One region of the Salinifilum ghardaiensis genome, then DNA from elsewhere that is predicted to be linked to it. Evidence: riboswitches for the same ligand, from Rfam matches in the RefSeq annotation. Region 1 holds a riboswitch; each other region holds the start of a gene.
The links. Region 1 has a riboswitch for cobalamin ahead of ACVGV0_RS17950 (magnesium chelatase subunit D family protein). Riboswitches for the same ligand answer to the same signal wherever they lie in the genome.
Positions count from the first base shown of each region.

Region 2: another riboswitch for cobalamin. It lies ahead of metE (5-methyltetrahydropteroyltriglutamate--homocysteine S-methyltransferase); the one in region 1 lies ahead of ACVGV0_RS17950 (magnesium chelatase subunit D family protein).
Region 3: another riboswitch for cobalamin. It lies ahead of ACVGV0_RS11020 (Rossmann-like domain-containing protein); the one in region 1 lies ahead of ACVGV0_RS17950 (magnesium chelatase subunit D family protein).

Region 1 is NZ_CM137101.1:3,939,200-3,943,470, forward strand. It holds gene ACVGV0_RS17950 (magnesium chelatase subunit D family protein) at 1-1,565, opposite strand, end outside; cobalamin riboswitch at 1,624-1,760, opposite strand; gene ACVGV0_RS17955 (GNAT family N-acetyltransferase) at 1,952-2,407, opposite strand; gene ACVGV0_RS17960 (S1 family peptidase) at 2,546-3,394, opposite strand; gene ACVGV0_RS17965 (LysE family translocator) at 3,656-4,271, shown strand, end outside.
Region 2 is NZ_CM137101.1:2,736,478-2,740,748, reverse strand. It holds gene ACVGV0_RS12570 (mechanosensitive ion channel family protein) at 1-12, shown strand, start outside; gene metE (5-methyltetrahydropteroyltriglutamate--homocysteine S-methyltransferase) at 229-2,520, opposite strand; cobalamin riboswitch at 2,673-2,922, opposite strand; gene ACVGV0_RS12560 (CBS domain-containing protein) at 3,253-3,669, shown strand; gene ACVGV0_RS12555 (HAD-IIA family hydrolase) at 3,756-4,271, opposite strand, start outside.
Region 3 is NZ_CM137101.1:2,400,034-2,404,304, forward strand. It holds gene ACVGV0_RS11010 (MmgE/PrpD family protein) at 1-389, shown strand, start outside; gene ACVGV0_RS11015 (GNAT family N-acetyltransferase) at 585-1,145, opposite strand; cobalamin riboswitch at 1,324-1,523, shown strand; gene ACVGV0_RS11020 (Rossmann-like domain-containing protein) at 1,689-2,552, shown strand; gene ACVGV0_RS11025 (PLP-dependent cysteine synthase family protein) at 2,549-3,673, shown strand; gene ACVGV0_RS11030 (MFS transporter) at 3,670-4,271, shown strand, end outside.

The DNA of each region.
Region 1 (4,271 bases):
ACGGCGAACAGCACGAGGTTCCCCTCGCGCCCCTCGCGCACCGTGCGGCGCACGTCCTCGTTGCGCACCACCAGACCGGGGCCGCTGCGCCCCCGCGCGTGCTGGTGCGGAGCAGCAGCGACCACAGTGGACGGAAGGTGGACCCCGTACCCCTCGTGGGACGAGGCGCGCACCCCGCGTCCCGTGCGCGAGCGGGCGCGGCTGCGGCGGCCGGGAGCTCCCTCCCCCGTGCCGGGAACTTCCAGCAGGCGCGCGCGGAACTCGGACCCGGGCGCCGGCGCGCGGCGCTCCTGCGGCGCCGGCGAGGAACCGTCCGAGTCCTCGGACTCCTGCCCCTGCGACTGCGAGGAGGGCGCCGAGGCCTGCTGCTCCTCCGGTTCGGGCGCGCCGCCGCCGGGGCCGTCGTCATCGGGACCACCGTCGTCCGGCCCTTCGTCGTCCGGCCCTCCGTCGCCGTCCGTTCCGCCCGAGTCGTCCCCGTCGCCGTCCGAACCGCCGCCCTGGTCGTCACCGGGCTCGTCCGCGTGCTGCGCGGCGTCGTCGAGCGCCTGCTGCAGCTGGTCGTCGTCCACACCCGGTTCGTCGAACGGATCGCGGCGCCGCCGGTGCGGCAGCACGAGCTTCGCCGCCGTCTCCACGTCGGTGGCGGCCACGGCGTCCGCACCGCGCCAGGCCGCGTGCGCCACCGCGGTGCGCGCCAGCACGAGGTCCGCGCGCATCCCGTCCACCTCGAACGACGCGCACAGCGCAGCGATGCGGCGCAGTTCCGCGTCGGGCAGGACGACCTTGCCCACCTGGTCGCGCGCCCGCGCGATCCGCTCGGCCAGCTCGGCCTCCTCGGCGGCCCACCGCGCGGCGAACCCCTCGGGGTCGTCCTCGAAGGCCAGGCGGCGGCGCATCACCTCGGACCGGGTCCCGACCTCGCGGTCGGCACCGACCTCCACCGCCAGCCCGAACCGGTCGAGCAGCTGCGGCCGGAGCTCGCCCTCCTCCGGGTTCATCGTCCCGACCAGGACGAACGACGCCGCGTGCGAGACGGACACGCCCTCCCGCTCGACGTGCGCGCGCCCCATCCCCGCCGCGTCCAGCAGGACGTCCACGAGGTGGTCGTGCAGCAGGTTGACCTCGTCGACGTAGAGCACGCCCCGGTGCGCCGCGGCCAGCAGGCCGGGCTGGTAGGCGCGGACGCCCTCGGACAGCGCCCGCTCCACGTCCAGCGATCCGAGCAGCCGGTCCTCGGTGGCGCCGACGGGCAGCTCCACCAGGCGCGCCGCGCGGTGCTGCGCCTCCGCGGAGGCGTGCGGACCGTCCGGGCACTGCGCGTCGGGCTGCGCGGGGGAGCAGGCGAACCGGCATTCCGGCACCACGTCCAGCACCGGCAGCAGCGAGGCCAGCGCTCGCACCACCGTCGACTTCGCCGTGCCCTTCTCACCGCGCACCAGCACACCGCCGATGCGGGGGTGCACCGCGTTCAGCAGCAACGCCAACCGCAGGTCGTCGTGCCCGACGACGGCGGAAAACGGGAAGCGCGGACTCACGCGGGAGGCCTGCGGCGAGGCAGTCATACCAAGGTCTTCCTTCCTCCGGTCTCGGACGCCCGGGGTGTCGGGGCGAGGGGCGGCAGTGTCCTGACTCCCGGATCCTCGCGTCCCTCCGGCCTTCCCGGGGCGGCGTCCGTGCGCCGCGGTCCGGTGGCCCGCGCGGGAGGTCCGCTCCCCGGTCACAGTGGCGCCGGCCGTGCCGGATTCGCACCGGCTTCCCTGGCGCCCCCTCGTGGAACCGTTTCCTGCAGGTCCACCAGCATCCTGGCAGAGCGCGATCACGGATCCAACACAGCGGGCCCGATCGGAGAGAAGTCCCACGGAGCCCGCGGGAGCTCACCGGGCCGTTCCGCGCTGCGGCGCTCCACCCGAGCTGCGCAGGAGGTCCGCGACCCGGCCGGGGCCTGGCCTCACTCGGCCAGCCGCATGTCGACGTGCGGGATGCCGTCCTCGTCGTGGACCGGACCGCTCTCGACGAAGCCGAAGGAGCGGTAGAAGCCGGCCTTGTCCACCTGCGCGGACAGCACGGCCGGACTGCGCCTGATCTCGGCGAGCGCGGCGCGCATCAGCTTGCGCGCCAGCCCCATGCCGCGGGCGCCCGCCTCGGTGCACACCCGGCCGATGCGGTACGTGCCGTCGGGCTCCTCCAGCAGCCGGAGGTAGCCGAGGACGACTCCGTCGGCGGAGTCGATCCAGAAGTGCCGGGTGGTCTCCTCGAGATCGCGGTCGTCCAGCTCGCGGTACGGGCAGTTCTGCTCCACGACGAACACGTCGACCCGCAGGCGCAGCATGCGGTAGAAATCGGTCGCGTCCAGATCGGCGGTGTACGCCCGGTGGACAGCAGTCGCGAGCGGCTGAAGTATCACCTGTTCGTGGATACCACAGCAGCGCCCGCCCGGTTCGCCCGACCCCGCCGCACCGTTAGGCACGCCACCCCGCCGGGGGCGCGCCGCTGGGCGCCCCGGCCTGCGCCGGAGCACCGCGCAGGCGGCTCGCAGGCGGGCTCACAGCTGCCCCTCGAGCAGCGGGACGTAGCCCGAGGTGCGGGTGTACACCCCCGGGGTGTCCGGGCGGCCGCACCCGTCGCCGTAGGAGACGACGCCGGCCAGCCGCCCGTTGACCACGTAGGGGCCACCGGAGTCCCCGGCGCAGGAGTCCACGCCGCCCCGGGGAACTCCGGCGCAGAACATCGCGGACCGGTCGTACTCGGAGTAGGTCTCCGCGCACTCCGCGTTCGCCGCCACGGGCACCTCGGCGGAGCGCAGCACGGGTGAGGACGGACCGGACTCGGCGGTGCGGCCCCAGCCGTACACGGTGCCGCGCGTGCCGGGGCGGTACGACTCCGCATCACCCGGCTCGACGAGGTCGATCGTCGGCTGCGGCAGCGGGTCGCGCAGCGTGAGCACCGCGATGTCGTCGCCGTGCTGCACGTCGCGGTAGTCGGGGTGGCGCCACACGTCGGCGACGGTGGCCTCGCTCCCGGCGTCGGTGCGCAGGTCGCTGCGCCCGGCCACCACGTGCAGGTCCTCCGACGGGCGCTCGACGCCGGTGAGCTGGTCGACGGTGCAGTGGGCCGCGGTGACGACCTTGCCGGGGCGCACGAGCGTGCCGCCGCAGAACTGCCGCCCCTCGGCGTCGGTGAGCGCCACCACCCACGGAGCCCGGCTCGTGTCGCTCCGCTCCCCGCCGAGCACCTTCGGCTCGGCGGTGACGGCCTGCGCGGCCGGGGACATCCCGGCCAGAACGGTGACCACACCGCCGAGCACGCCCGCACCGCGCACGAGCCGGCCGCGCCCACCCGCCTCCGCACCGGGGGCGCCGGCGGCGTCTCCGTTCCCGTCGCACCTCGCCACGGGGTGCCTCCTCTCACCGGGTTGCGCCAGCCGATCACCGTAGTGCCCCCGCGCGCTCGCCGGGCGGAGGCACAACTCACATGGTTCCCGGAAAAAATCCCGTTACCATGGATAAAGCGCGGAAATTTTCCTCTCCATGGGCATGTTGAGCACATGGATGTGCGCACTGGGGGCTTTGCATCGAACGGGGCGCACCCGACGCGTCCCGACCCGTGCCGGTAGCCACCGGCAGATCGAACCTGATCGTGTGAGGAGGAGGACGTGTTCGTGGATCTCAGCACGGTGCCCGCGTTCCTGATCGCCAGCCTCGTCGTGATCCTCACCCCGGGCGTGGACACGTTCCTCCTGCTGCGCACCTCGCTGCACCAGGGACGGGGCGCCGGCCTGCGCGCCCTGCTCGGCATCCACAGCGCCAGCGCGGTGCAGATGACCGTGGTGATCTCCGGGCTCGGCGCGCTCATCACGCAGCAGCCGGCGGTGCTGTCCACGTTGAAGTGGATCGGCGCGGCCTACCTGCTCTACCTGGCCGGGAGCATCCTGCGCGGGCTCTGGTTGGCGCGACGGGAGGCCCGCAGCGGGCTGCCCGCGCGGCACGCCGAGACGGCGAAACCGTTCACCCGCGGCTTCCTCAGCAACATCACCAACCCGAAGATGCTGCTGTTCAGCCTGGCCTTCCTGCCGCAGTTCGTCGGCTCCGCCGCCTACCCCGCCGCGCAGCTCGTCGTGCTCGGCGTGCTGTTCCTCGCCCTCGCCGCCGTCTGGGAGCTCGCGATCGTCCTGGGGGCGGGGCACATCGCCGACCGGCTGCGCAACCCCCGGGTCGGTCGAACCCTCGACCTCGTCAGCGCCACCGCTTTCGTCACGATCTCGATCGGCC
Region 2 (4,271 bases), 1.2 Mb from region 1:
CAGCAGGGCTGACCCGTCCGAACACGCCCGTCCGAACACGCGCGGCGCCGCCCCGGCAGGACCGGGACGGCGCCGCGTTCGCGTGCGGCGGGCAGCACGGCTGCGGTCGGCCGCGGGCGGACGGCGAGCGGTGGGGGAGGCGCCCGCCCGCGACGCGCGGTCACCGCGACAGGACCGCCACCGCGGGGTCGACCGGAGCCGTCACCGCGGCAGGGCCGATAGGAGCCGTCACCGCGGCAGGGTCGAGCGGACCTTCGCCGCCGCGTCGGCCATGTTCCGCAGCGCGGCCTCGACCTCCTCGTAACCGCGGGTCTTCAGCCCGCAGTCCGGGTTGATCCAGAGGCGGTCGGCGGGAACGGCGCGCAGCGCCTCGTCGGCGAGCGCGGCGATCTCCGCGGTGTCCGGCACCCGCGGGGAGTGGATGTCGTACACGCCGGGACCGATGCCGCGGCCGTAGCCGACCGCGTTGAGATCGGTCAGCACCTCCATCCGCGACCGGGCCGCCTCGATGCTGGTGACGTCGGCGTCCAGGTCGACGATCGCGTTGATGACGTCGCCGAACTCCGAGTAGCACAGGTGCGTGTGGATCTGGGTGCCCGCGGCGACGCCCGACGTGGCCAGCCGGAAGGCGTGCACCGCCCAGTCCAGGTAGGCGGGCTGGTCGGCGGCCCGCAGCGGCAGCAGCTCGCGCAGGGCGGGTTCGTCGACCTGCACCACGCCGATGCCGGCCGCTTCGAGATCGGCGACCTCGTCGCGGATCGCCAGCGCCACCTGCCGTGCCGTGTCCGCCAGCGGCTGGTCGTCGCGGACGAACGACCAGGACAGCATCGTCACCGGCCCGGTGAGCATGCCCTTGACGGGCTTGTCCGTCTGCTGCTGGGCGAAGGTGCTCCACTCGACGGTGATCGGAGCCGGCCGCGAGACGTCGCCGAACAGGATCGGTGGACGCACGCAGCGGGACCCGTAGGACTGCACCCACCCGTGGCGGGTGCTGACGAAGCCCTCCATGTACTCGGAGAAGTACTGGACCATGTCGTTGCGCTCCGGCTCACCGTGCACCACGACGTCCAGCCCGAGCCGCTCCTGCAGCCGGATGACGCCGGTGATCTCGTCGCGCATCCGCTGCCGGTAGCTCTCCCGGTCGATGGTGCCCGCGGTCAGCGCGGCCCGCGCCTTGCGCACGTCACCGGTCTGCGGGAACGAACCGATCGTCGTGGTCGGCAGCGGCGGCAGCCGCAACGCCTCCTGCTGGGCCTGCCGACGCCGCGCGTACTCCTCCCGGCGGGCGTCACCGGGGCGCAGCGCGGCGACCCGGGCGCGCACGCGCTCGTCGTGCACCCGGGCGGCGTGCGCGCGGTCGTCCACGCGGGCCCGCGCAGCTGCCAGTTCCCCGGAGACGCTGTCGCGGCCCTCGTGCAGCGCCCGGTGCAGCGTGACGACCTCCTCGAGCTTCTGCTCGGCGAAGGCCAGCCACGAGCGCACCTGGGGGTCCAGCTCGGTCTCGGCTTCGACGTCGTAGGGCACGTGCAGCAGCGAGCACGAGGTCCCGACCGCCAGTTCGCCCGCGGATCCGCGCAGCCGCTCCGCGGTCGCCAGCGCCCGGTCGAGATCGGTGCGCCAGATGTTGCGCCCGTCGACCAGGCCCGCCACCACCGACTTGTCGCGCAAGCCGGTCAGTTTCGGAATCTCCTCCACTGTGGAGGGGCTGGAGACGAGATCGAGCGCGAGTCCCTCCACCGGGCTGTCGGCCAGGATCGGCAGCGCCTCGCCGAGATCGCCGAAGTACCCGGCCACGAGCAGTTTCGGTCGCTCTTGCAGCTGGCCGAGGCGGGCGTAGGCCGAGCGCAGGGCCTGCAGCTGCTCCGCGGTGCGATCCGCGGCGAAGGCGGGCTCGTCCAGCTGCACCCACGGCACGCCGGCCCGGTGCAGCTCGGCCAGCAGGTCGGCGTAGGCGCTGACGAGGTCATCCACTGTGTCCAGTGGAGCGAAGCCCTCCGGCGCGTCCTCGGCCGGCTTCGACAGCAGCAGGAACGTCACCGGCCCGACGAGCACCGGCCGGGTGCTCACGCCCTCGCCGACCGCCTCGCGGTACTGGTCCACCACGGTCGTGTCGGACAGCGCGAACCGCGTGTCCGGACCGATCTCCGGGACCAGGTAGTGGTAGTTCGTGTCGAACCACTTGGTCATCTCCAGCGGCGGCGTGGACTCCGCACCGCGCGCCATGGCGAAGTACGTGCCGAGCGGGTCCAGGCCCAGCTCGGTGTAGCGGCGCGGTACCGCGCCGAACGTCACCGCCGCATCGAGCACCTGGTCGTAGTACGAGAACGTGTTGCTCGGCACGGAGCGCAGCCCGGCATCGGCCAACGTGCGCCACGTGCCGGCGCGGATGTCCCGCGCGGTGCTGCGCAGGTCGGCCTCGCTGATGCGGGAGTTCCAGTACCGCTCCAGGGCACGTTTGAGTTCTCGGTTCGGACCGATCCGGGGGTAGCCCAGGACGGTCGATCCGATGGTGCTGGTCAACGCTTCTCCTCGGTTCGACGACACGGGGACGCCGAAGTCCGATGGGGGATGTGCCTGACCACCGGCACGTGCGGTGCGCGCAACTGCGGGCCGCACCGGTGCCGATCGCCCGCAGGGTCCTCCCTCGAGACCTCGGACACGCGCACGTCGCGGTGACGCGCGCACCGGTGGCAGGTCTTCGGACTCGCGGGCGTTCTCGGAGCTCGTCCGAGGTTCCTACGCGCCGTCGGCTTCCCAGGCGCTCGGCCCAGTGCCCACCCGACCCGTCGGTCGGGGACGGCGTTCGTTCCCGCACACCGCTGCGGGGCAGTCCCGGAATCGCACCGGGTTCCCTCTTGCCTCGTGCCGCCCTCCGCCGGGAAACCCGGCGCGGCCGCACGAACCACCAGCACGCATGAGACTACCCGCTCGGCGGCGTGTGACAAGACCGCCGCGGCCGCGCAGCGGTTCCCGGGCGGCGGGGGCGCCCCGGTTGCCGTGGAGTTCCGCGGCGGGACCGGCGCGGAGGAGATCCGCGCCACAGCGGTCGCACCCGCACCCGTGCGCGGGTGCTCGCCCCGCCGCGGTGACCACGGTGGACACCGCGGCGGCAATCGGCCGCGCCCCACCCGCGCGGGGCCGGGGAGAACGGGGGCGGGTGTGGCGCTCCGCCCGGCGGGGTAGGGGCAGGGCGTGCGGCGGCATCCCTCGGGCGGTGCCGCCGGGAGGCGGCGAAAGCTGAGAGGAGGAGCGATGACCACGGCTCGCGAGTTGATGACTCCGGGGACGCACTGCGTGCGCAGTGACCAACCGGTGCGCGAAGCGGCCCGGATGATGGCCGATCTCGGGGTGGGGTCGATGCCGATCTGCGGACCCGACGACAGGGTGAAGGGCGTGATCACCGATCGGGACGTGATCGTCAAGGTCGTCGGTCAGGGCCGCGATGCGAGCAGTTTCCCCGCCGGTGACCTCAACCAGGAGGAGGCGGTGACCATCGGCGCGGACGACTCGGCCGAGGAGGCGCTGGAGACGATGCGGCAGCACCGGGTGCGCCGGCTGCCGGTGATCGACGGCGACCGCCTCGTCGGGATGCTGGCGCTGGCCGACCTCGCGCGTTCGCTGCCGGAGCAGCGCAGCGGTGAGCTCATCGCGACGCTCACCGCGGAGTGACCCGGCAGCTCCGGAGCGCCCCGGTCGTCCCGGGGTTCCCGGCCGTCCCGGCGGCAGTCGCCCCGGGACGGGGTGCCCCGCCCCCGTCAACCGCCGAACGGATCGTGCACGTGGTCGACGATGTCGGCCACCGAGGTGATCGTCCTGTCCGGCTGGAAGGGGTACTGGCGCGCGGTGTCCTGGCCGGAGAGGCCGGAGAGCACGAGGATCGTGCGCATGCCCGCCTCCATGCCCGAGCGGATGTCGGTGTCCATGCGGTCGCCGAGCAGCAGGGTGCTGTCAGCGCTGACACCGAGCGTGCGCAGGGCGAAGCGCAGCATGAGCGGGTTGGGCTTGCCGACGTAGTACGGCGGCTGCTCGGTCACGCGTTCGATGAGCGCGGCGACCGCGCCCGTCGCGGGCAGCGAGCCCTCCCGGCCGCGCCCCAGCTCGTCCGGGTTCGTGGCGAGGAACCGCGCCCCGCTCTCGATGAGCCGGATGGCCTTGGTGATCGAGCTGAAGCTGTACGTGCGGGTCTCGCCGAGGATGACGTAGTCCGGGTCGTGCTCGGTGAGCACGTAGCCGGCCTCGGTCAGCGCCGAGGTCAGCCCCGGTTCGCCGAC
Region 3 (4,271 bases), 1.5 Mb from region 1:
CCGCCGCGGCGGTGCACGGGCGGGTCGGCGCCGAACTGCTGGCGGCGCCGAGCGGGGCGGGGGCGGAGTTGCGGAGGCTGAGCCGGTCGCTGCGCGTGCAGGTCGCGCCCGAGTTCGAGCGGGTCTTCCCGGAGCAGCGCTGGGCCGAGGCGACGCTGGTGCTCCGCGACGGCCGCAGTCTCCGGTCCGGAGCGGTCTCGGCGCCGGGCGGTCCCGAATCACCGATGACGGGGCGGGAGATCACCGGCAAGTTCCGGAACCTGGCCGCACCCGTGCTGGGACGTGAGCGTGCGGAGCGGATCGCAACGCTCTCCGGCGAGATGGGCCGGCTGCCGGACGTGCCGGAGCGCTACGACGCGCTCCTCGCCGAGATCACCGGCCCGCTGTGAGGTAGTTCCCGGGGCTGCGGGCGCCCGGTGCGTGCTGCGGCTCGCGCTTCGCGAGCGCGCTCGGCCTGTCGGAGCACCGCCGACAACCCCGAGCGCGGGAACGTGCGACCGCAGTCGCGCTCACGCGTGGTGGTCGACGATGTCGTACTCCTCCCACCGCAACTCCTCCATCCACTGTGGTTCGCCGGAAGCGCTTCACACCGCGGCCGGGCGCACGGGGAGTTCGAAGTGGACGGACGGGCTGTGCCGGCCGTCCTGCCGCCCGTCGTGGATCTCCGTGGCCAGGCTGCGCCAGAACGGTTCCGCCCCGTCCACGGCCGGGTTCGTGTGCAGGTAGAGCGTGGTGTACTCGGGGGCCGCGGCGACGAATTCGCAGGCGAGGCCGACGAGCGCGCGGGCCAGGCCGTTCCTGCGGTGCTCGGGGCGGACGTAGGTGCGGAAGATCTGCGCCGTCTCCGCGGTGCCGTAGCGCTGGGCGATCCACTGTGGATGCGGTGGGCTCTTCGGCCCGTCCGAGCGCACGGATGCGGTTCCGACGACCTCGTCTTCCAGCGCGGCCACGAACAGGGCGTGGCCGGGCGTGCGGAAGTAGGTGTCCTCGAGGTGGATCACGTCGGCGTGCCAGCTGGGGACGTAACCGTGGCCGAGCACGTGGTAGAAGGTGTCGAGCATGAGCGTGCGCGCTCCCTCGACGTCGTGCAGGCGTGCGCGCCGCACGGTGTAGTCGCCGAGCGCTCGATCGCTTCCCCCGGGCATGTCCTGGCTCCTCGAACGTCCGTTCCGATCCACGTGTCCGAGACTAATGCAACACGCTTGCAACAGCAAAATCGATGCTGAAAGCGCGGGATTCCGCGGGGAACAGCTGCTCATGCCGGGTTCGGCGGTGCGCGGGCGCTCCGGTGGCACCGGCGGGGAACCGCTCGGGGCGGCTTGACATCCGGTGGGGCGGCTGCGTACTTCTGGATCACGTACTGCGACGGCGACCAGGAAGCCGGTGCGAATCCGGCACGGTCCCGCCACTGTGAGTGGGGAGCTTCCCTCCACCCGCGGCCACTGCCGGAGAGCCCGGTGGGAAGGCCGGAGGGGCGGCGAGAATCCACGAGTCAGGACACTGACGCCGTCGCGCCGACTCGAAGCGGGGTCGCGGAGCCCCGAAGGAGGTACACAGGTGCGTCACGACACGTGCACCGCACGGCCGTCCCCGAACGACCCGCGTGCGGCGGTGGACCCGCAGGGCGCGTGAAAAGCCCCGGCACCGCTGGCAACCCCTCAACTCACGTGGATCGTACGGAGACGACTGTGCTTTCGACCGCTTCGGCCCCGGCCGGACGCAACGGAACCTCGCCGGACCTGCTGGCGCAGCGCGCGCTGGGCGGGCAGTTCGCGCGGGACCGCGACGACCTCCCGCAGTCCTTCAGCGCCTCGGTCGCGTTCCTGACCGTGCAGGGCTCGCAGCACTCCGGCAGGAGGAGCAGCTACGTCAACACGGTGCTCAGCATCCGCGTGCACGATGCCGTGGGCTCGTGCGCCGTGGAACCCGGTGAGCTCGGGGAGCGGGAGGTGCAGGAGATCGTCGGCTGCCGCGTCGACGCCCTGCTGTCCCACCCCGAACCCGCCGTGCGGGTGGCCGCGCTCGACGCGTACCTCACCTGCGTGCGACCGCACATCAGCGACCCGCGGAGGAGGACGGTGCGGCTGCCCCCGGGAGGTTCGCTGGAGAAGTCCACCGCCCGGGCCCGGGCGGTCGCGGAGCTCGTGCACGTGCCCGCGGGCGGGCGCGTCGCCGTGATCGGCGTGGTCAACTCGCTGCTGTCGGCGCTGCGCGAGCGCGGTGTCGACTACGTCGCCTGCGACCTCAGGGGCGGGCGAACCGAGTGGGACGAACCGGTGCTGCAGTGCCACCGGCAGGCGATCGGCCGAGCCCGGGCGGTCCTCGCCTCCGGGATGGTGCTCGGCAACGACACCTTCAACGAGATCGCCGGGCTGTGCCGCGACCGCGGTCTCGCCCTGACGATGTTCGCGCAGACCGGCAGCGCGGTCGCGCGGGAACTGCTCGGTTCCGGCGTCGACGCCCTGTCGGCGGAGCCGTACCCCTTCTTCTGGCTCACCGGCGATGCCACCGAGATCCACCTCTACTCGGCCGCGGGCGGTGGTCGGCCGTGACGCTGACGCACGCGGGCGCGAAGACCGGCGGCGCCAAGTGCCTCTCCCTGCTGGACCTGATCGGGAACACCCCCGCGGTGCGTGTGGACACTCCGCTGCCGCGCCGGCACCCGGGGTTCTGGGCCAAGTTGGAAGGACTCGCTCCCGGGACCATGAAGGCCCGAGCGGCGTTGTCGATGCTGGACGGAGCGCGCCACCGGGGCGAGCTGCTGCCCGGAGCACCGGTCGTGGAATCCAGCAGCGGGACCCTGGCCGTGGGACTGGCCTACGTCTGCGCGGCCCTGGGGCACCCGCTGGTCATCGTCGCCGATGACGAGCTCGACGGGATGACGCGCGCGCTGCTGCGGGCGCACGGCGCGCGCGTGGAGGTCGTGCGCCAACCCCACCCGCGGGGTGGCTGGCAGCGGGCGCGGCGCGACCGGGTCCGCGAACTGGTGGACTCGCTTCCCGGCGCGTACTGGCCGGACCAGTACAACAACCCGGACAACCCCGCCGGTTACCGGGGGCTGGGACTGGAGCTCGTGGACCAGTTCGACCGGTTGGACGCCGTGGTGTGCAGCGTCGGCACCGGTGGGCACAGCGCCGGCATCGCCGCGGTGCTGCGCGAGCACCGGCCCGAGGTGCGGATCGTGGGCGTGGACGCGCCGGCCTCGACCGTGTTCGGCCATCCCGCCGGAGAGCGGCTGATGCGGGGCTTGGGCAGCAGCATCCACCCGGGCAGCGTCGACTACCGCGCCTTCGACGAGGTCCACTGGGTGGGCGCGGCGCAGGCCGTCGACACGTGCCGCAGGCTGGCCGGGCACGCCTTCGCCACGGGCGGGTGGAGCACCGGCGCCGCCGCCACGGTCGCGGCCTGGTGCGCGCAGCAGGCCGGCCTGCACGAGGTGGTCGCGGTCTTCCCCGACGGTCCCCACCGCTACTGGGACACGATCTACGACGACGATTTCCGCGAGCGCAACGGATTGGACGGGCACAGCGCCGCGGAGCCGGTCGAGGTCGACGACCCGGCCGCCGCCGCACCGCTGGGGTGGAGCAGGTGCGGCACCATCACCGACCCCTGCCCCCGGCGGAGCTCGGCGCGCGAGCGCTGCGACGTGTGCGAAGAGGACGAGAACTCGTGAGAACAAGCGGATTCCGGATGCTGTCGTGGCCGGCGAGGCTGCTGGTGATCAACCAGTTCGGGATCACCCTGGGCTTCTACATGCTGCTGCCCTTCCTCGCCTCCTACATGACCGACGACCTCGGATACGGTGCCGCGCTGGTCGGTGTGGTGCTGGGGGTGCGGAACCTGAGCCAGCAGGGCATGTTCCTGCTCGGTGGAACCGCTGCTGACCGGTTGGGCTGCCGCCCGATGATCATCGCGGGCTGTGCGCTGCGCGTGCTGTCGTTCGGGTTGTTCGGCGTGCTGACCTCCCTGCCGGGGCTGGTCCTCGCCACGGTGCTCACCGGGCTGGCCGGGGCCCTGTTCAACCCCGCCGTGCGGACCTACCTGATGCACGAGGCCGGCGATCGGCGTGCCGAGGCCTTCGCGGTGTTCAACGTCTTCGGCCACGCCGGGACGTTCGCGGGTCCCCTGCTCGGAGCCGCGCTGCTGGCGACCGATTTCCGCGCCGTCGCACTGCTGGCCTGCGCGGTGTTCGCGGTGCTGACGGTCCTGCAGTGGTTCGTCCTGCCCGCCCGGCCGATCGAAGCGCAGCGCACGAGCGTGCTCGGCAGCTG